DNA from 3 places in the Alicyclobacillus acidocaldarius subsp. acidocaldarius Tc-4-1 genome. Region 2 is predicted to be linked to each of the others. Evidence: riboswitches for the same ligand, from Rfam matches in the RefSeq annotation. Region 2 holds a riboswitch; each other region holds the start of a gene.
The links. A riboswitch is a leader RNA that binds a small molecule or an ion and turns the genes downstream of it on or off. The one in region 2 is predicted to bind cyclic di-AMP.
Positions count from the first base shown of each region.

Region 1: another riboswitch for cyclic di-AMP. It lies ahead of TC41_RS03245 (MFS transporter); the one in region 2 lies ahead of TC41_RS06055 (cell wall hydrolase).
Region 3: another riboswitch for cyclic di-AMP. It lies ahead of TC41_RS04985 (C40 family peptidase); the one in region 2 lies ahead of TC41_RS06055 (cell wall hydrolase).

Region 1 covers NC_017167.1:704,809-712,076, forward strand. The annotation lists gene TC41_RS03230 (acyltransferase) at 205-1,401, shown strand; gene TC41_RS03235 (AMP-binding protein) at 1,450-2,979, shown strand; gene TC41_RS03240 (peptidyl-prolyl cis-trans isomerase) at 3,021-3,971, shown strand; cyclic di-AMP (ydaO/yuaA leader) riboswitch at 4,100-4,232, shown strand; gene TC41_RS03245 (MFS transporter) at 4,389-5,783, shown strand; gene TC41_RS03250 (DUF378 domain-containing protein) at 5,865-6,074, opposite strand; gene lysA (diaminopimelate decarboxylase) at 6,268-7,268, shown strand, end outside.
Region 2 covers NC_017167.1:1,293,184-1,300,451, reverse strand. The annotation lists gene topA (type I DNA topoisomerase) at 1-459, opposite strand, end outside; gene TC41_RS06060 (MYG1 family protein) at 695-1,597, shown strand; gene TC41_RS06055 (cell wall hydrolase) at 1,683-2,468, opposite strand; cyclic di-AMP (ydaO/yuaA leader) riboswitch at 2,474-2,615, opposite strand; gene TC41_RS06050 (L,D-transpeptidase) at 2,694-3,596, opposite strand; gene dprA (DNA-processing protein DprA) at 3,668-4,768, opposite strand; gene sucD (succinate--CoA ligase subunit alpha) at 4,898-5,797, opposite strand; gene sucC (ADP-forming succinate--CoA ligase subunit beta) at 5,813-6,967, opposite strand; gene TC41_RS06030 (hypothetical protein) at 7,155-7,268, opposite strand, start outside.
Region 3 covers NC_017167.1:1,079,339-1,086,606, reverse strand. The annotation lists gene TC41_RS05015 (alpha/beta hydrolase) at 1-462, shown strand, start outside; gene TC41_RS05010 (general stress protein) at 576-1,181, opposite strand; tRNA gene TC41_RS05005 (tRNA-Ser) at 1,400-1,489, opposite strand; tRNA gene TC41_RS05000 (tRNA-Gly) at 1,528-1,602, opposite strand; gene TC41_RS04995 (YfmQ family protein) at 1,792-2,238, shown strand; gene TC41_RS04990 (hypothetical protein) at 2,332-3,162, shown strand; cyclic di-AMP (ydaO/yuaA leader) riboswitch at 3,444-3,588, shown strand; gene TC41_RS04985 (C40 family peptidase) at 3,588-4,130, shown strand; gene TC41_RS04980 (3D domain-containing protein) at 4,330-4,767, shown strand; gene TC41_RS04975 (DUF86 domain-containing protein) at 4,764-5,195, opposite strand; gene TC41_RS04970 (NUDIX domain-containing protein) at 5,200-5,676, opposite strand; gene TC41_RS04965 (divergent PAP2 family protein) at 5,678-6,160, opposite strand; gene TC41_RS04960 (M42 family metallopeptidase) at 6,227-7,268, opposite strand, start outside.

The DNA of each region.
Region 1 (7,268 bases), 590 kb from region 2:
GTAGTTTTTCGCCCATCTCGTCCGCAACCGGATGACTTCACAACCATCTTGACGCACCATGGTGACATCCGCCTTTGGCAACGATGGCGAAAGCGTGTTAAGGTGGCATTAAGCCTTTGATGAACTTTTGATGTTTTTCAACGAAGCTTCAAGCTCGCTCCCGTAAGCTATGCGATGTTCAAGTGCAAGTGAGGAGGGGTTCAGGTGAGCCAGGCCCAGGCGAAGAAGCCACATCTCTACGAGGTCGACCTGATGCGGGCCTGCATCATCTTAGGTGTCATCTGCGTACACGTCCTGTCGAGTTTCAACGTCCGCACCCCGGACGGATCGTGGATGGATGTGTCCTCTGGGATTCTGATGATGACGTTCCATTTCACGCGTGAAGCGTTCATGTTCATCACCGGCCTCGTTCTCTTCTACACCTATTACGACCGCCCGTTCACGGCCGCGTCGTTTTGGAAGAAACGGTTTCTGCTTATCGCCATTCCGTACATCGCGTGGACAGCCATTTACATTCTGTTTCAAGGGACGTTTCTCAAAGGGTTCGAGTGGACCGCGCCGTATTTGATCCACACGTTCCTCACAAGCCTGGCCACCGCGAATCAATATTTCCTGTATTTTCTGCTCGTGTCCATGCAGCTATACGTCGTGTTTCCGCTCATGGTGCGCTGGCTCAAGCGCTCGGAGAGGCATCATCGGGCGATTGTCGCGGCCGCCTTTTTCGTCGAGATTGGCATCATGATCTGGAATCAGGCCTCGCTGCAGTTCGTGAACGTATATCAGTTGCCTGAGTGGCTCCGCATCCTCGTGCGATATCGGGATCGCGACATCTTCACGTACGAGTTCTGGTTCATCGCAGGGGCGTTATTCGCCATCTATTATCCGCGCGTCAAGGCGTGGGCCATGTCGCACGCGCGTACGCTTTTCTGGACGTGGCTTGGCATGTGGTGCCTTCTCTTTGGCGTCTATTTTCTCAACCGGGATGTGTTCCACCTGACGGGAGGACAGATTGTCGACACGCTGCAGCCGGTCATGGTGCCCTACAGCTTGGCCGTGGCGCTCTTGCTCTGGCGGACAGGGCTGGAGTGGCAGGCGCAGCGCGCCAAGGGGCGCATGCCACGCGCGAGCCGAGTCATCCGCTTTTTTGGCAGCGTGAGCTTCGGCATCTTTCTCATTCACCCTATCGCGCTTCGCTTCGTGGAGCTCTTGGCGGACCAGGTTCACGCCTCCCTTGCCGTACAGTACGCGATGCTGCCCGTCTGGATTGCGCTGACCTACGTGAGCTCCGGCGTCGCCGCGTACCTCATTGGAAGGATTCCGTTCGTCGGATACATCGTCGGCGAAAAGACAGGTCTGCCAAAGTCCCCGGCGCGCAAAGCTGCGTCTAGTGCGGCGGGATGACACGCCCTGGATACGCGGATTCCAAATCATGAAATCGAGGTGTTTCTCATGTCGTCTCTGCAAAACACGTTGTCGCGCGCGCTCGCCGATCCTTCGCGATCCGTCCTCTGGGACGGCCGCTGGTATACGTGCGGCGAGCTCCGCGCACACGTTCAGGAGCTTCGGGCCAAGCTATCCGCCATTGGCGTGCACCCCGGGCATCGCGTGATGGTGGCGCTGCCGAACTCGTATGCATTTGTCGTCGGTTATCTCGCGTGCCTGGAACACGGTGCCATTTGCGTGCCGGCCAACAGCGAGATGCCAGCAGGCGAACTCGAACGAGCGCTTGCGCGATATCGGGCAGATTACGGCATCGTTTCGCCCGCAGCTGGTGAACGATGGAGCGAGGTGCTTCACAAGCATCGCTTCAACCGCGGGCTTTCCTTTGAGATGGATGCCGCTCAAGGCCAGGTGGTTCAAATCTGGCAACGTTCCTCCGCATCTGAACCCGAGGCGCGACAAGGCACCTCGGAACAAGAGCCAGCCGTGCTCATGTTCACTTCTGGCACCACGGGTGAGCCCAAAGGCGTGCTCTTGACGCACGGACACCTGTGGGCCGCCGTGCAGAACGTCATTCGAAGCCACGCGCTCACGGCTTCGGATGTGGCTTACTGCATCCTGCCGCTCTTCCACATCAACGGCCAGGTGATCGTCCTCTTGTCGACACTCGTGTCCGGCGGGCGGATCGTCATGCGCGATAAATTCCACGCCTCCTTGTTCTGGGACGATATTGGCCACCACGGCGTGACCTGGGTCTCGTGCGTCCCGACGATTTTATCGATTGTCGCCAAACGGCCGGCGCCAAAAGAGGCGCTCGGCACGCTTCGCTTTCTGCGATCCGCCTCCGCGCCGCTCACGCCGGCGGTGGCCGCGCGAATTGAAGCGGCGTTTGGGGTTCCGGTCATCGAGGCGTACGGGATGACCGAGGCGGCGGGGCAGATCTGCACCAACCCGCTGCCGCCTGGCGTGCGCAAGCCGGGATCGGTCGGGAAGCCCGTGGGGATGTCGCTCCTCATTGTGGACGCAGAGCGCAAGCCCGTCGCCCCGTATGAGCTCGGCGAAATTGCCATCCGCGGAGACAATGTCATCCATCACTATGTGGGCATGGAGCCGGCGCCGGATTACGGTTATGGCCCGGGATGGATTTACACGGGCGATCTCGGCTACATGGATGAGGATGGCTACGTGTACATCACTGGACGCGCGAAGGAGATGATCAACCGGGCGGGCGAGAAGATCTCGCCGCGGGAAATTGAGGACGTGCTGAACGCGCACGAGGCGGTGGCGCGGTCCGCCGTGGTGGGACTTCCGGATCCGCTTTACGGGGAACGGGCCGTCGCGTGGGTGGTCCCGGAGGAGCCAGACGGCGTCGATGCGGACGCGCTGCGCGCCGAGCTGGAGTCGTTCTGTGCGGCGCACCTTGCCAAGCCGAAGCGGCCGTCCCAGATCGTCATCGCGCGATCCCTGCCGGTGAACGCGACGGGAAAAGTGCAGAAGCACGTGTTGCGCAATTTGGAGCCGCGTGATAGGCTTGCTTGAACTGGGATGTATAGCCCAGGGTGCGGAAAGACTGAAGGAGGATGGAATTGAAGAAGGAACGGTGGATTTCCGGCATCGTCGGCGCAGCCGCGGGCGCGCTGATCGTGGGTGGTGTCTGGTTTGGCACGTACGCGGCGCATGGGGGCGGCTCGGTGGTGGCGATGGTCGGCAAGACGCCCATCACGAGGCAGGAGCTCGCGCAGCAGTCGGAGGCTTACGCCGGATCGGCGATGCTGGAGGAGCTCATTGCCAATGCCTTGATTGAGCAGGCGGCAGCCAGGGAACATGTCACGGCGACGAATGCGGAAATCAATCAGCAACTGACCGCCATCGAGATGCAGAACGGCATTACGTCTGACGCGCAGCTGAATGCGCTCCTGGCGCAGAACCACATGACGAAGGCGCAATTTCTGAGCCAGATTCGCGACAACATTCTCGCGACCAAGCTCGCCGAGGCGCAGGTCCACGTGACGGACAAGCAGATTGCGTCGTACTACAAGCAGAACCAGTCGATGTTCACGGTTCCGGAGACGCGCAAGATTGCCATCATCGAGGTGAAGACGAAGGCGGATGCGGAGAAGGCTCTTGTAGAAATCCGGTCTGGGACGCCCTTTGCGTCCGTGGCGAAATCCATGTCGACCGACGCGGCCACGCGCGCGAAGGGTGGGGTGATCGGAACCTTCACGATGAATGAGCTGAAGGCGGATCAACCCTCCATTGCCTCTGCGGCCTTCGCGCTTAAGGCCGGCGGAGTGAGCGAGCCGCTCAAGGTGCAGGGCGGGTACGACATCGTGCAGTGCCAGGCCATTACGCCGGAACACGTAGAGCCGCTGTCGGCCGTTCGGTCGCAGATCATCCAGGCCATCAAGCAGCAAAATGCCGAAAGCGAGACGAAACTCGTGGCACAGCTCGCGAAGTCGGCGGACATTCGCATTCTCGATCCGTCTTATGACGCGGTGCTCACGGCCATCAAGAATCCGACATCGACCTGACGCATGGCACCGCGCTGGATGGCCTCGCGGTGGCCGCCCGGGGCGGACGTCCAAGAATTTCTCTTCTCCTTGCGTTCCTCTCAAATTTCGTGTATCGTAACGTGTACATCGCATATCGTATCGCGATACAAGCGGCAGCGCTGAATTCCTCCTTCGGAGGAAACGGGGGACCCAACTCTCGGGGTGAAACGACTTTGGTCGTGGGGCGCCTTTCCGCCCTAACCCGTCAGCTAACCTCGTAAGCGCACGGAAAGGGGTCGATGCCATGTATCGCCGCTTTCTTCTCCTCGCTTTTCCCACCGGTGAGCCTCGTTGGTGTACCTCATCTGCGGATCCCCCTCGTGCGATATCGCGGCTTTGTGTCCGCTTTTACGCAGGCGGCGCAGTCGAGATCGCCATACCTTGAGGGGGGAAACCATGGAACTGCAAGCGACAAGGCCGGCCAATCCGGTCGAAGATGCGAAGTGGAGTCCATTTCACCTGAAGCTCACTATCTATTCGTCGGGCGGGCCTTTTCTTGACGGGTACATTCTGAGCATCGTCGCCGTGGCGCTCACGCAGTTGACGCCTGAATTGCATCTCGACGCCATGTGGAGCGGCCTGATTGGGGCATCGGCACTCATGGGCATCTTCATCGGCGGACTGCTTGGGTACGTGACGGATCGATTTGGACGCCAGCTCATGTACACTATCGATTTCGTGTTGCTCATCGTGGCCTCGGTTTTGCAGTTCTTTGTGCACAGCGCCTGGGAACTCTTTGCCTTGCGCGTCGTGCTCGGCATCGCGGTCGGGGCGGATTATCCCATCGCAACGTCGCTTTTGACCGAGTTCGCGCCGCGCAAACACCGCGGCATGATGCTCGGTGTGACGGTCATCGCGTGGTACGTGGGCGCCACGGTCGCGTATCTAGTGGGACAGTGGCTTCTGCCCATCGGGCCGGACGCATGGCGGTACATGTTGGCGTCGAGCGCGGTGCCGGGCATCGTGCTCGTGATCTTGCGGCTCGGAACCCCGGAGTCTCCACGTTGGTTGCTGCAGCACGGTCGGGCGCGCGAAGCGCTGAAGGTGCTTCGCGACATTTACGGGCCGGGAGCCAGCCTGAGGCACATCGCGGTGCCAGATGAAAAGCGAACGCGCACCAGTTACCTGACGCTCTTCAATCGCGCGTATTGGAAGCGCACGCTGTACGTCAGTGGCTTCTTCACGGCCGCGGTCGCGCCGCTCTTCGCGATGTTGACGTTCGGCCCGACGCTGCTTGACGACTACCACGTGCTCAGCGGATCGTCCGGGTACGGTTCGGCGCTCATCAGCGTGCTGTTCATCGTGGGTTGCGTGCCTGCGCTCTGGCTTTTGAACCGGCTGGGGCGCCGGGCAACGATGATTGTCTCGTTTGCCGTCATGACCGTCGGCATGTTGCTCCTTGGGCTGTTTCCGAAGGGGCCGCTCTGGGTCATCGGCGTCGGCTTTCTGCTGTACGCGCTGTTTTCCGGCGGGCCGAACATCATGGAATGGCTCGCCCCAAACGAGTTGTTTCCCACCGAAGTGCGCGGGACTGCGGTTGGCGTGACAACGTGCATCAGCAGGCTGGGAGCCGTGGCCGGCACGTATCTCTTGCCGTGGGCTTTGGCTCGTTATGGCGTGGGTCCGACCATGCTGGTGGGGGCGCTCGTGACCTTCGGCGGATTCTTGATCAGCCTCTTCCTGGCGCCGGAGACGCGCGGCCTCACCCTGAACGCGGCGAGCGTCGGAGAGGACGCTGAGATGGAGCGGACGTCGTCGTTGTCCGAACGCCGCTTGCGCGTCGGCCGCTAAGCACTTGGGGATGAACGGAGAAGCCCTGGCTCCTCGTCGGGTTGCCAGGGCTTTGCCTTGTTGTGCGCTTCACAACAGGTGTTATGTCCGCACGGCTTGACTTTTCACGAGCACAGCCACCAGTTGCCAAAGGGCGCCGAGCCCGACAAGCGCGTACACGAACTGCGAGAGCCACGTGGCGCCGAAGATGGCGCCCACGAGGTTGTAGTTGGCAAATCCGATCAGGCCCCAGTTGATGCCCCCAATGACGACGAGCGCCCAGGCAATCCAGTCCACGGGGTTCCAGCGCACGGTCTCACCTCCAAACCGAATCTGTCGCTAGGGTGTTCTAGCTTTGACCCCGCTATGCAATGGGCTTGACGCAATTTGCCGTTGCCCAGTGAGGCGCTGCACGTATATACTTGTGTCTGAATCTTTATTCAGGTCTTGGCACAGGTCGGGGCGCCGCGCGTCGTGAAAGAGAGAGACGATAGGAGTGGACGGAGTGAAATCAGAGCACCTGTTAGACGTGAGGCCGAAGGTGGACGCGCATTTTCCGCGAGACGAAAAGGGCCATCTTCTCATCGGCGGCGTGAGCGCGGTGGATCTCGTGGAACGGTTCGGCACGCCGCTCATCGCGTACGACGAGGGGCTCATCCGCGATACCATCCGGGCGTTTCACCGTGTGTTTCGAGAGGAAGGCGTGCCGTATCAAATTTCTTACGCCAGCAAGGCCTTCTGCACCATGGCCATGTGCCAACTCGCGCACGAGGAGGGCTTGGGCATCGACGTGGTGTCCGGCGGCGAGTTGTATACCGCTCTTGCGGCAGGCGTGCCAGCGAGCAAGCTCCACATGCACGGGAACAACAAGACCCCGGAGGAACTGCAGTACGCGGTTGAGAGTGGCATCGGGGCCGTGATCGTCGATAATTTCGACGAGATCGACCTCTTGGACGACATCCTTCAGGCAACAGGGCGCACGGTGGATGTCCTGGTCCGGGTAGCGCCAGGTGTCGAGGCGCATACGCACGACTATATCTCCACAGGGCAGCAGGACTCCAAGTTCGGCTTCGATCTCGCCAGCCAGCAGGTGGAGGAAGCCTTTTTGCGACTCAAGCAGGTGGAGCGCGCGCGGGTCGTTGGCGTGCATGCGCACATCGGATCTCAAATCTTCGATGTGGAGGGCTTTCGACTGCTCGCCGATCGAATGGCGGGCGTGTACGAAGACGGCCTGCGACGGTTCCGTTTTCCTTTTTCTGTGCTCAACCTGGGGGGCGGTTTTGGCATCCCGTACACGGATGAGGATGCGCCGCCGGTGGCCGATCTCGTCCGGGGGGTGATCCGCGCCGCCAAGGCGGCCTTTGCGGCTCGAGGCATGGACGTGCCCATCTTGTGGATTGAGCCGGGCCGCAGCATTGTCGGGCCCGCGGGGGTGACACTGTATCGCGTGGGCAGCCGTAAGGTCATCCCGGGCGTGCGGAACTACGTCGCCATCGACGGGGGCAT
Region 2 (7,268 bases):
CAACGGACTCAGCTTGTAGCCTACAAGACGATCCAGAATGCGCCGCGTTTGTTGCGCGTTCACGAGATCCAGGTTGATCTTCCTCGGATGTTGAAACGCCTGTTTGACTGCGTCCTTCGTGATCTCGTGAAACACGACGCGACAGTCATCGTCAGGATTGAGATCGAGCAGATGTTGCAGGTGCCAAGCGATGGCTTCCCCTTCGCGATCAGGGTCCGCCGCGAGATAGACCTTTTTCGCCTTCTTACTCGCCTCGCGGAGCGCCTTGATGACATCGCCCTTCCCGCGGATGGTAATATATTTCGGTTCGAAACCATGTTCCACGTCGACGCCGAGTTGGCTCTTGGGCAAGTCTCGCACGTGGCCCATGGAGGCTTTCACTGTGTACTTGCTCCCCAGATACTTCCCAATCGTCTTCGCCTTGGCAGGCGACTCGACGATGACCAGATAGTCTGACACGCCACGATCCTCCATTCGTCGCAGCCTTGGCAAACCCTGTCCTTGGTTCAAACCATATTATCACCGGGATCCTTTCCTTTGCAAACGGTGGACGCGCCGTCCCTCACTTTGCGCAGCTTGCGTGCGCGCGCCGTTTCGTCCTGGACAGATGGAGCGAAAGTTCCAGTTGTGCTGTGCACTTCGTGAATGGTAACGTGAAGGCAAAGGCGGATCGCGCCGTCCATCCGTTGGCAAGGTGGTTCATATCCTTATGAAAATAGGTACGCACCATGGAAAGTTCCATGCCGATGAAGTATTCGCCGTCGCGATACTCAAAGCGATTTATCCAGACGCCCGCATCGTCCGCACCCGAAATAAATCGGTGCTGGCGCAATGCGATCTCGTCGTCGACGTCGGCGGTGGCCCTTACGATCACCACAGCGTCCAAAAGGTACATCGCCCGAACGGCATTCCCTACGCTTCCGCCGGCCTCATCTGGCGCGATTTTGGTGACCGATTTCTGGAATCCCTTGGTGTGGAGCGGGAAGAGGATCGAGCGCTGATATCCAGCAACATCGACGACAAACTCTTTCAGGCTATCGACGCGATCGACAACGGAATCGACCTAGAGCGGGACATGCGAATCAAGGGAATCTCGGAGCTCGTGAGCTCCTTCAATCCGCCGTGGAATTCGCAGGAGGACGAAAACCGAGCCTTCGAGCGAGCTTTAGACTTTGCTACGCAGATTCTCATGAACTACGCGAACCACGAGATCAGCCGAATTCAGGCGACGGAGATTGTGAAAGCGGCTTATGCGGCTCGCAAGGAGCCTGCGCTTTTGGTCTTGCCAACCTGTTGCCCCTGGACAGAAACTCTGCTCGAAATGGACCCCGCTGGCGAAGTGCTCTATGTCGCCTTTCCGGATAAGACCGGCCAATATCGCCTTCAGGTTGTGCCCAAAGGTCCCGGGACATTCGAAGCTCGCAAGCCTTTGCCGCACGAATGGGCGGGCAAAGAAGGCGAGGAGCTTGTATCCATTTGCGGCGTCGAAGATGCGGTGTTTTGCCACCCCGCGCGATTCATCGCGGGCGCAGAGACGCTGGACGGCATCCTGCAGATGGCGGAAGAAGCGTTGGCGGCCGAACCATCGAATCCCTGAGGCCGCGATGCAATCCGAAGAAAATGGAGAGCCAGAGTTCGGTGCTGAACCGAACCTGGCTCTTTTGGGCAACGTGTGCCGCTGCTCACTTCGCAAAGACGAGGTGACCAATCTTGCTAACCACAGGCTGACTCCAAACCCAGCTTCCAGAAGGCGTCTCGGAAGGATTGTAGAACACAAGCGCCCCTGGGACGACATCGTCACCGTTCAGGGCGTCGAGTGCAGCCTGGACATTCTGCGCGTCGGGTTGCGAATAGATATAACCGTTCGCGACACTTTCAAACTGATAGTGACCGTCGCTCACTTGAAAAACGACCTGCTGCACCGTGTTCCCGTATCCACCCGCTTGAATTCGATGCATGATGACGTCGCCGACAGCGATCTGCGCCTGAAGTGGCTCTCCTCCGGCTTCCGCGTGAATGACGTGCTCCAACCAGTAGAGTTCGCTGCTTGTCGCGGGGGTGGATGCGGCAACATGGGCCTGTGGGACGTGCGAAGATCGAGATGGGCCGACAGGCACACGGACCGTGGATCCAACCTGGAGATTCAAGGGATTCACGGCGGGATTGGCGGCTAACATTTCGCTGGTCGAAACGCCAAATCGCTTCCCAAGGAGAAACAGCGTGTCTCCTCGTTTGACCGTGACGTTTTCGACTTCGGGAACCTTTACGGAACTGCCGATCGGCAGATTCTGCGGGTTGACGTCCGGATTTGCGTCCTCCACAAGCTGCACAGGCAGGCCGTGCGAATGCGCAATCGTCCACAGCGACTGCCCTGGCTCTACGGTGACGGTCTCCGCAGAAGCGTTCGACACACTGAGTGCCGCGGTCGCGACCATGGCACACCCTGCGATCCAAGTTCGAAACGGCATGTCATCCATCCTCTCGTTTACGCCTCCGAGGTTAGTTGTCGGGTTCGGGTAACGAGTCCCCTTCGCGCCCCTCGGCGCGATTCACCCCAAGGCCAAAGGCCTTCAGTCCCCCGTACGCGCCCTTGAGCGATTCGGCAAAGTCTTGGACGGCGACCATCATATCAGCCTGTACGACCGGAGAAAACCCAAACTTGTTGACATCTGAGGTGCTTCTAACCGATGGATCTACTCGGTTCCACGCATCGTGTTCGGCGAAATCGCGACCAGTGTGCCATATCCCGTGAGTTCCCAGACGCGCTTGGCCGCTCGAATCGGAAGCTCCACGCAGCCGGCGCTCTGTGGCTTGCCGTACGTCTGACGCGGGAAGCCGTGGATGGCCTGTTCTCCATAGAAGAAGCTCACGTACGGCACATGCTCCACTCGGTAAGGCCGCCCGCTTGGGCCGATCCCTTGCATCGTCTGTTCTCGGTTTCGCAGAAAGATGGCGTGAATCCCGGGTTGAGTCGGGGTGGCCGGCAGGCCGGTACTGCACGGCGTTTCAAAGACGACGCCACGTCCATCTTCCCATACGCGAAGCCGCTCAGGGAGCGATTGGTCGACTAACACCATCCGATACGGATGGGTTGCCGTGAGACCTAAGGCCCATGCGAGTTCGAGTGTCCGACGAACGCGAGGTCCGGTGTACCCATCCACACGAAGGCCGTGATCGGCCTCGAATTGCATCACCGCGCCCTTCGTGATCTCCGTGTACTGCTCCGGATTCCACGTCCGTTCAAGTTCGATGGGGACATTGGGCGAATTCCACGTCCAATAGCCGATTGGAACGCGCCCCCAGTCCTGAGGATAGAGGCGATCGGTCGGTAGGATCGCGTGATACCTGCACGGGAGATAGCCGAGTTCACTAAGGACAACGTGCAAGCTCCAAATCGGTTCACCGCGATCGCCCACTGTCCAGACCAAAGACGTCGGAGGGCCGGTGAAACTCCGCATCCCAGGCTGAGCATCATTCATCAAGTGGGGTGTGGCGCCCGCGCAATGGGGTTCGTTCGCCCACATGCTCAGGAGGGCCGATGCGCTCACCGCGAAGATGCGAGCCAAGGCCACGAATACACTGCGACGCCCCTTCATGCTCATCGTCCTCCCACCTTCCTCATGTAGGATGGACGACGGGACGCACGAACAGTATTCCATGGATTGGCTTATGAGCCGGACGGCGCTCGGTTCGGCCGAATGTGATACGTTCCATCTGGGTGGCGCGTGACCATCGAAGCGAGTTCCATCTCGAGAAGCGCGCCGAAGACATACCCGAGGTCGAGATGGGCGACGGAGGCGAGCTCACCCGCGCGAATGGGCTGATGCCGTGCGAGCGCCTGATAGCAGGGCTCGAGGTGCGCAGGAACCTTCTGGGCTCCTCCGTTCTCGACGTCCGTCTGCTCCGGAAACAGATCATGGGGATCCACGAGCGGGATGGCCCCGTCGAAAAGCAGACGGTTGACACCCCGACTGGCCCGCGACGTGATGGGGCCAGGAACGGCATAGACGTCGCGCCCCAGATCGAGCGCGCACTGGGCCGTGATGAGCGCACCGCTTCGGTCACCGGCCTGGACGACGATGACCGCTTGACTCAACGCCGCAATCAATCGGTTGCGCTCAGGAAAGTGGTGTTTGCGGACGGGGGTACCGGGCGGATATTCGCTGACGAGGGTACCGGTCGACGCGATTTGATGGTAGAGTCGCCGGTTCGACGGCGGATAGCAGCGGTCGATCCCGCATCCCAACACGCTGACGGTGTCGCCTCCCACCTCGAGTGCCGCGGCGTGCGCAGTAGCGTCGATGCCCATGGCAAGTCCCGACACGACCACCGCACCCCGCCGCGCAATCTCACCTGCAATCCACCGCGCCGCTTCCATGCCGTAACTGGTCATCCGCCGGGTCCCGACCATTCCGAAGACCACTCGCTCAGGAGAGAGACATTCCTTTCTCCCTCGAACGAACAATACCAGTGGTGGGTCCGGAAGGTCCGACAAACGGCGCGGATAATCGTCCGCCCCGTGCACGAGTACCCAGATGCCGCGGTGTTCGAATTGGGACTTGATCCGATAAGCCGACGGTTCTGCGCGGCGCCAGGCGTCCAGCCGACTTGCCTGCGCTGCGTCCAGACCTCCACAAGCAACCCAGTCCGCGACCGGCGCCTCGTGAAACGCGCGAATTCCGCCGAATGCCCGCACCAAGCGCCGCAACGTGCTTGGCGCGAGCCCTGGACACAAGGACCACACCAAGGCGAGTTCGTCGTCGCCCACCTACGATCCCTCCAGCCCGTTTTAGTCATCGTAAGTCGCGCTGATTCAAATCGTCCATGACGTAAGCGAAAAAAGAGTTCGCTTGGCGAAACCAAGCGAACTCTTTGGGCTGGAACAAACGAAACGCCTTCACGCCTTGCAGCGCTCGAGCAAGCCGCGCTCCTCTAGCACCTGATACAGCGTCGAGCCCATCTCGGACGGCGTGGGGGCCACGCGGATGCCGCACGCCTTCATCTTCTCGATCTTGGACTGTGCCGTTCCGGAACCACCCGACACAATCGCGCCCGCATGTCCCATTCGCCGTCCCGGAGGGGCCGTCGCACCCGCGATAAATCCGACGACGGGCTTCGTCATGTTGTTCTTAATCCACTCCGCCGCTTCTTCCTCTGCGGATCCGCCGATCTCGCCGATCATAATCACGGCTTCAGTATCCGGGTCCTCGTTGAACATCTTCAGCACGTCGACAAAGTTCGTCCCATTCACCGGGTCGCCGCCGATCCCGACAGCTGTCGACTGGCCGAGTCCCAGCTGTGTCAACTGGTACACTGCTTCGTAGGTCAGCGTTCCGGAACGGGACACGACGCCGATCTTCCCAGGCGTGTGAATGTATCCAGGCATGATCCCGATCTTGCACTCGTTCGGCGTGATCACGCCCGGGCAGTTTGGACCGATGAGCCGCGTCTTCTTACCCTCCATGTACCGCTTAACCTTGACCATGTCAAGAATTGGAATACCTTCCGTGATGCACACAACCAGTTCGAGCCCGGCCGCCACGGCCTCCATGATGGCGTCCGCGGCGAATGCCGGCGGAACGTAAATGACCGACGCATTTGCACCCGTCTCGCGGACGGCCTCCTCGACCGTGTTGAAGACGGGCAACCCCTCGACCTTCGTGCCGCCCTTCCCTGGCGAGGTGCCACCCACGACCTTCGTGCCATAGGCAAGCGCCTGCTGCGTGTGAAACAGTCCGGCAGATCCCGTGATGCCCTGGGTAATGACGCGCGTTTCCTTGTTCACCAGAATGCTCATCGCGAGTGTCCCTCCTCAGACCAGCGCCACGATCTTTTGGGCAGCATCCGCGAGCGAATCAGCCGCCACCAACTTCAGACCGGATTCGTTCAAGATTTTCTTTCCTGCTTCGACGTTCGTGCCCTCGAGGCGCACCACGAGCGGCTTGTCCAGGCCCACCTGTTTCGCCGCAGCGACCACGCCGTTTGCGATCACGTCGCATTTCATGATGCCGCCAAAGATGTTGACGAGAATGCCCTTCACTTTGGGATCCGAAAGGATGATTTTGAACGCGGCCGTCACCTTCTCTTCGCTCGCGCCTCCGCCGACGTCCAAGAAGTTGGCAGGCTCTCCACCGTAATACTTGATGGTGTCCATCGTGGCCATGGCCAGGCCCGCACCATTCACCATGCATCCAATGTTGCCATCCAACGCGATGTAGCTCAGCCCGTACTTCGACGCCTCGATTTCTTTGGGGTCTTCTTCGTCTTCGTCGCGCAGACTCACAATCTCCGGATGCCGATACAAGGCATTGTCGTCGAAGTTGAGCTTGGCATCCAGTGCAATGATGTCGCCTTCCGCAGTCAAGACGAGCGGATTGATTTCCGCGATGGAGCAATCCTTGGCGACATACGCGTTGTAAAGCGCCATCATGAATTGAGCGGCCTTTTTCACCGCATGCTGCGGCAGCTCAAGTTTGTACGCGAGGTTGTTGGCCTGGAATGGCGTGAGCCCCGTCAACGGATCAATCGTCTCGCGGAAAATCTTTTCCGGGTGTTGGGCAGCGACCTCTTCGATCTCGACACCACCCTCCTGGGAGGCCATCATGACCAGGCGCCCCTGGGAGCGGTCAAGAACGAGACCTATGTAGTACTCCTTCTCGATGTTCGTCAGTTCTTCGATAAGCAGGCGCCGAACAATGCGACCCTGTGGTCCCGTTTGATGTGTGACAAGGCGCTTGCCGAGAAGCTCGCGTGCGTTCGCCTCGACTTCTTCCAGAGACTTCGAGACTTTGACGCCTCCCGCCTTGCCGCGCCCGCCTGCATGGATTTGAGCTTTCACCACAGCCTTGCCACCGAGTTCCTTTGCCGCTTCCACAGCTTCCTCGACCGTGAAAGCCACTTTCCCGCGCGGGACTTTGACGCCGAATTCAGCCAGGATGGCCTTCGCTTGATACTCGTGGATGTTCACGATGTCCGTCCTCCTTTGTCCCCCTACGGATACGGCGCACAAAAAAACCGGACAAACGTTGCCATGCCGTCTGCCGACCTTGTGCCATCTATCAGGATAGAACTTCGCAACACGTTTGACAACGTCTTGACCGGTTGAGACGATGAAAACGCATACAGAAAACCTTGACAAATTCGTGACAGGGTATCTATAACGCAGTGTGAACCAAACTGCACAAGTACGAAAACGCAAACACCGCAACCAGCGCGCCTAGTAGACGCATCGCGGTGCGATCCCGCAACACGTGAAGGATCACGCCGAT
Region 3 (7,268 bases), 210 kb from region 2:
GACTCCGCTGGAGGTGGTCTGACGCTCGCCACGCTCGTCTCGCTGCGCGATGCCGGCAAACCGCTTCCCGCGTGCGCCGCAGTCCTCTCGCCTTGGACGGATTTAGCGGGCACAGGGCCATCGATGGAATCGCGAGCCGCATACGACCCTTGGCTTGAACCCGAAGGGATCCGCAAGGCGCCGCTCTTGTACTGCAGTCCGGAACAATTGACACATCCGCTAGTGTCGCCGCTTTACGCGGATCTGACTGGATTACCCCCCATCCTCATTCACGTGGGTCACGACGAATGCCTTCTCGACGACTCCGTGAGACTGCACGAAAAGCTGCGGCAGGCTGGCGTGGAGGCGCGAGTGCATATCTGGGAGGACATGTGGCACGTATTTCACAGCTTCCCAATCCCGGAAGCGGACGAGGCGCTTAAAGAAATCGGAGATTTCATGAAAGAGAAAATTCCGGAGTAAGGCGCTTGCCGGGCCCGTGCACTGACTAACCTTGGATGACCACGGGCCCGGCGCGCCAGCGACTCGACTTGAATCGAGTCCGAGTCTGCGCAGCGCATTCGCATGAAACAGGATCAGGCTTCCGCAGGCTTTTCCGTTGACGGAGCCGAACGCCCGTCTTCCGGAACACTGCTGTTGTCAAACATCTCAATTTGCGTGCAATTCGTTTGTTGAAGCGCGTAGTAAGCCTTGGCCACGAGGTCAGACGGTCCGCTGACCATCACCAGGTACTCGCCCTCTTTGATAGAGCGCTCGAATTGGACCGCTTTTTCGTGCTTCAGGCCCCAGCCGACGAGCAATCCAGCCAGCCCGCCAAACAAGGCTCCTTCCACCGCCGAGGTTAAGGCGTACGCGATGGGTCCGAAAAGGAGCAATGGCCCCGTCACCGGCGCGAAAAACACGGTGAAGCCCAGGAGCAAGCCGAGCATACCGCCCCACAAGGCGCCAAATTTGCTGCCTTCCTTGGCCACGCCGCGGATGGTCGTGAAGCCAAGCGGGCGATCTTCGATCGAGAAATTCTTCCCGACTAATGAAATATGCACCGCCGGGATCTGCCTTTCTAGTAACATTTCGACCGCCTTTTCCGCGTCGACATAGGTCTTGTATGTCGCAGCGACATGATCGGTATGGCGATCGTGCAATCCTTGCGACGATAACGCTTGATTTTCGGTTGGTTCCATTGGGACACTCCTCTATCGCCTGCGCAGACTCGGACAGCCCCAGTGTATCAGGGCCCAAACGCAGGAGCAAATCCGGGGACTTCCACTGTTCCATCGAGCCTCGCAGAGGGCAATAGGCAGAAGGGGGGCAGAAGAAAGAGGCATAACTGCGAGTGAACATAACTGCGAGTGAACCAAAAATGGCGAGGGCTCAAAACGCTCGCCATTTTTGAGTTTGTTGGCGGAGAGGGTGGGATTCGAACCCACGGTGCCCTTGCGGACACGGCGGTTTTCAAGACCGCTGACTTCAACCACTCGCCCACCTCTCCACATGACAACGAAGGAGAGGCCAAACCTCCCCTCCAAATGGAGCGGAAGACGGGATTCGAACCCGCGACCCTCGCCTTGGCAAGGCGATGCTCTACCCCTGAGCTACTTCCGCATATGTCCACGTCTGAACGCAGCTATACTTTACATCGACGTTGAGACGCGTGTCAACTCCTCCAAGGGCTCTACAACTCCACAAAACGTCACAAAGGTAGCGCCGGTCCCGGAAATTTCGATACAAATGGCCGCGCCCCGAGCGCTATAATATCGTCAAGGCGAGTTCATCAACAAGGGGAGATCCGGGTTGCCAGCCATTCCGCAGTGGGTTGTATATGCTGCCGCCGTCGCGTTCCCCATTCTGGCTTTTGCACTGACACCGCCAAGCATATGGGTCAACCGACTCGTTTCGTCGCTGTCCATCCATCCAACGTTTGATGTCTCCCGTGTGACATCGGTCAACGTGTACGGAACGGAACTACGTGGACGTGATCGCGACCGGTTTCTTCACGCATTTAACCAGGCAGATTTCCTGTTTGAGCGGGGGATGATCCCCGAACTCAACTACAATCCGATTTTTATCCGCGTCAAAGAGGGTAAGCGGATGTATGAGTTCACCGCGTACCTCTACGGGGACGGCATGGTCCAAATGGTCCGGCACAAGCGGAAAAAGAACGTTCCCTACCGCGTGTCATCTCAGCAGTTGGAGATGGTGCTCCAATCCTGCATCCGGGATCCCTGGTGGGTGAGCTGAGGCACGAGCCAAGCTTCAAGCGGATTTCAAGCATGGTGTGTTACGTTACAACCGTACCGCGCTTATTCCAGTTTCGGTACGGAGGTGGCAACGATGCCAATGTTCCTGCACCGGAAGGCCCTTGTTGGTTCTGCCGCTGTGCTGTCGACCCTCGCCGCGGGCGGCGGTGTGGTCTTTGCAGCGGTTGACCGCGGTCACGAATCTGTGCGCGCAGCCAGCGAGCAATCGGGATCGCCGGTGCGCGCGGATCGTCAAATCTTCCGCACGCTGAGGCAAGACCTTGTGAGCGAAGCGGCACAGGAACTCCATCTCACCCCAACCGCTCTTCGCCAGGACTGGCGAGAAGGCAAGACGATGGAACAGCTCGCCGCGCAAGCGGGTATCTCTACGTCCACGCTTATCTCGAATCTCGAAAGCAAGGCCCAGTCAGACATTCAAGCCGACGTTGCGAACGGAACCCTCACGAGCGCACAAGCTTCGAAAATCGAATCGAAGGTCGATCTCGCCATTCAAGCGTGGGTGAACGGAAAGTGGCCGGCTGGATGGGACAAGGTGCGTCCGCGCGGAGCCGGCGTGTGGCGCCGAGAGTTGATTGCGACTGCCGCGCAGGACTTGCACCTGTCGACCTCGTCGCTCATCGCCGATTTGCGTAAGGGGCAAACCCTCGCCGAGATAGCTGCGGCACAGGGCGTCTCCACGTCAACGCTCATCTCCGACCTCGAGAATGCGGCGCAAGCCGACATCCAAAAAGCCGTTTCCAATGGAAAGATCACCGCGAGCGAGGCACAGGCGATATTGGGGCGGATCGACACGTGGATCACGGACTGGGTCAACGGCACGCTCCCCCATCCTTCAGGCGCCCATCTGCCAGGCGGGCAACCGACATCGTCGACAACCGGTTCCAATACGGCTTCCAACGCGTGAAGCGCAGTTCCTCCATGGCCCCGACGTCGAGTCGGGGCCTTTGCTTTGGCCCCCGTATGATGTCCCGATGTCCCTTCGCGTCAGTCGCTTGATGATGTTCCGCGGAGTTCCGTGAAGTTCCCAACCTCCAAGATCACCCTTTGACTTTCCACAAGGAACCGTATCGAAGAAACCAATTTACCTGTGGCTCTTCCTTTTAAGGCATTCATCCTCCGCCTGATCCATGATTCTCGTAATGAATGAGCTTGCGCTTCCTGTTACGCTTTCAGTGCACCACTCACACCAAGATTACGCCGAATCCTGCGAAACGCAGGTACGGGGGACAAGCGGGCTTGATGCCCAGGGGTGAATTGCGCCTCGTGCGCATAGGGGGACTCTTCCACCCGAACCCGTCAACTAACCTCGGAGGCTACAGGAGGAGAAGCATGCTGCCGAAACGAACGTCCCTTGGAGCGATTGCCGCGACGGCCGCCACTCTTGCAACGCTGACCATGGGCGGCTGCACTGCCCTCGCGCAAACTTCGTTGCCCCCTGGGGTTCATCTCGATCCGTCCATTCGACCTCTCGCTTCAGAAAACGCGTCTTACCAACAGAAAACGCAGGCGGTCCTGGAGGTGGCCGAAAGCAAGATCGGCACGCCCTACATCTGGGGGCACAACGAAGACCGCGGTCAGTACGGATTCGACTGCTCGAACTTTGTGGAGTACGTCTATCACCACGCTCTCGGGTATCGCTTTACGACGTCGTCACGCCTTCAATACCTCGAAGTAGGCTGGCGCGTCCCGTACAGCGACCTGAAGCCTGGCGACCTGCTCATCTTCGACGACGGCGGGCATGTCGGGATTTACGCAGGCAACGGAGAAATGATCCAGTGCGGCGGCGGGCTAGGACGCGTCGGCTTCCTCAGCGTGCGGCCGGGATCGTACTGGTATCGGCACCTGTCGGCTGTTCGACAAATGTACACCTGAACCCTACAGTCGCCCGGCCGCGATGACCATTCGCTTCGGCCGGGCCCATCCATTCTATAGCCCCCTTGCGTTGCATAATTTGCCCTTCTATGCACATCTTACAACCATGAACCGATCCCGATGCATAGGTATGTGCCTCACACTCGTCTGTGCAGCCGCTTGTTGGTGCTCGAGCGCCGCGCCGGCGCGCGGAACGACGGTGGCGAAGCAGGCGCACGCGACCGCCCACGCGCAGTCGGTGTCGTGGCGATCCGAGCCGGAGGCCATCACGGTGTTCGGCCGCAGCTACGACATTCGCCGGTGTCGGAAGCTCACCGACACGTTTGTCGTCACGGCCTACAACCTGGATCGCTTCTCCACCGGAAAGGACCCTGGCGATCCCGGCTTCGGGGTGACGAGCACCGGGCGGCCCGCCGTGATCGGACGGACCGTTGCCGTCGATCCGGCGGTGATCCCCTACGGCAGCCTGCTCTACATCGAGGGCGTGGGCTGGCGAATCGCGGAAGACACGGGAGGTGCCATTCGAGGCCATCACATCGACGTGCTCATGCCGTCGCGGAAACATGCCTTGCAGTTTGGGGTGAAGCGCAACTGCCGGGTGACCGTGTACATCCCGGACGATCTCGACGACGTCTAGTGGTTGCGCAAAAACGCGCGAATCTGGTCCATGAAGGGAGCGAACAGATCCGCGTAGCGCGAGACGGCCTCGCGCACGTCCTTCGGCGTGATGCGGGCGTGATCGCGAAGCAGGCGAGATCGGAAGTCGATCACGCCGGTGAAGACATCGAACCACCGAGCGTCGAGGACCTCTTCCTCGACGAGGACTTTGACGATATCGGCGTAGCCGCCGGGATCGCGCATCACAAGCGCGTCGATGATGAGCGAGGCGATGTCGGTGACGTACTCGACGCTCGTCCACAGCGCGCGCTCGGCGGCGAGCTGCCACGTGAGATCTTCTTCCCACGCGTCCTCCCGCTCGGCCAAATCCTCCAACCACGCGGCCCGAGCGCTGAGGGCTTCGAGCCACGCCTCAATTTGCCGCTTATGATCCTTTGTCAGAAACACCGTCTCACCTCACTTGAAAACGCGAGGCAACCTCCGAAAAAAGCCTCGCGAATACGTCATCCTGAACAAACGGGCTGCGATCGGTGCACGGGAACCCTTGTAGACCCAAAATCCAAGGCACGAGGCGCACCGCCGTGGTCTCCGACGTCGCGGGCCGAGCCTTCACGTCGTGCACGTCGGCGAGATACACCCATTTGCTCGCCTCGGAGCCGTCGCGCAGGACAATGGTATACTGGGCAACCCAGTCGAGGTTCTCGAGCAGAGCGCCCGCCTCTTCAAACGCTTCGCGCCGCGCTGCGGCGTCCGGCGTCTCACCCGGCTCCACCTTGCCCCCGGGAAGCTCCCAGCCCCGCGCGTGATGGCGAACCCACACGCAGCCGTCGAACAGCCTCGCAAACACGAGCACCGAGTGCGGCGCGGGATCGCGCAGGGCGGGATCGAAGGTCAGATGCTTGGCTGGCGCAAACCCCTCGCCCTCCACGTTACCACCACCTGCCAAACACAATACCGATAACGAGGCCAATCAGGCCGCCCACGACGATCTCGGCCGGTTCGTGCCCGAGGATCTCCTTGAGGCGTTCGCCTTCGGCCTGCCCTGCGACGGCGGACTCCGACCGCTGGGAGAATTCCATCGCGATGCGGTTCAAAAGGACGGCGTGCTCGCCGGCGTGACGCCGAATGCCGCCGGCATCGTACATGACAATGGCGGCGAAGACCACGGCGACGGCGAAAATGGGTGACCCCGGGCCGACGACAAACCATAGCGCGCTGGCAAGGGCCACCACGCCCGCCGAGTGGGAACTCGGCATGCCCCCCGCCCCAAAGGCGCGGCTCCAATCCCAGGCTCGCGTTGTCACATAATGGATGGGGACCTTCAGAATTTGGGTCACCACGATGGCGCAGATGGCAGCCATCAGCGCGGTATTTCCCCACAAGCCCTGCAGAAAATGCAGAAGATCGGGCATTCCGGGGCCTCCTCGAGAAGCGAGGCGCCGAGTCACCGGCGCCTCGCGGACTGTCCATTCTTCACTTTACCACGCCTGAATTTCGGTGACCATATCCCTGTCCAGCGCCTTGACCATGGCCGTGACGAGCTGAATCGCCTGCAGATAGTCGTCCTCGTGCACGACGCCGTTGTGGCTGTGGATGTAGCGCGTCGCGAAGCCGATGTTGACGCTCGGCACGCCGATGCCGTGCAGGTGGAACGCCCCTGCGTCCGTACCGCCCCCCGCCAGGCTGCTGAGCTGAACCGGGATGTTTTCCGCTGCGGCGATGTCCAGCACAAAATCGCGGAAGCGATTGTTCGGGATCATGGAGTGATCGTAAATCATGAGCAGCGGGCCCTTGCCGGCGTCGCCGAGGTGCTGGCGCTCCCCGCTCTCAATCCCGGGCGTATCGCCGGCCACACCCACGTCAATGGAGATGGCGATGTCGGGATCGACTAGATGAACGAGCGTTTTCGCGCCGCGCAGGCCAACCTCCTCCTGAGCTGTGGCGCCCGCAAACACAACGTTCGGGTGGGACTGCCCTTGCAGTTCCTTGAGCACGCAGAGCGCGGTGGCGCAGCCAAGTCGGTTGTCGAGCGCCTTCGACACATACATCTTCGGATTGCCGAGCTGCGTGAACGGGCTGTACGGGACGATGGCGTCGCCCGGCCGCACGCCCATTTCCTCGGCGTGCTCCTTGCTCGTGGCCCCGATGTCCACGAACACATCCTTCAGTTCAACCACCTTTTTTCGTTCGTCCGCCGACAAAACGTGAGGAGGCTTCGAGCCCGTGACGCCGAGCAGCGGCCCCTTGCGCGTCTGCACGATGACGCGCTGCGACAGCACGACCTGAGACCACCATCCGCCGATGGGCTGGAATTTCAGGAAGCCCTCCGACGTGATGTGCGTCACCATGAAGCCGATTTCATCGAGGTGGCCCGCAATGAGCACCTTGGGCCCATTTGGGTCACCGGTTTTGCGTCCGACCACGCCGCCTGTGCGGTCTCGCAACAATTCCTCGGAAAGCGGCCTGAGGCGCTCCTCGAAGAGCTTGCGGACGCCGGATTCGTAACCCGAGATCCCGTGG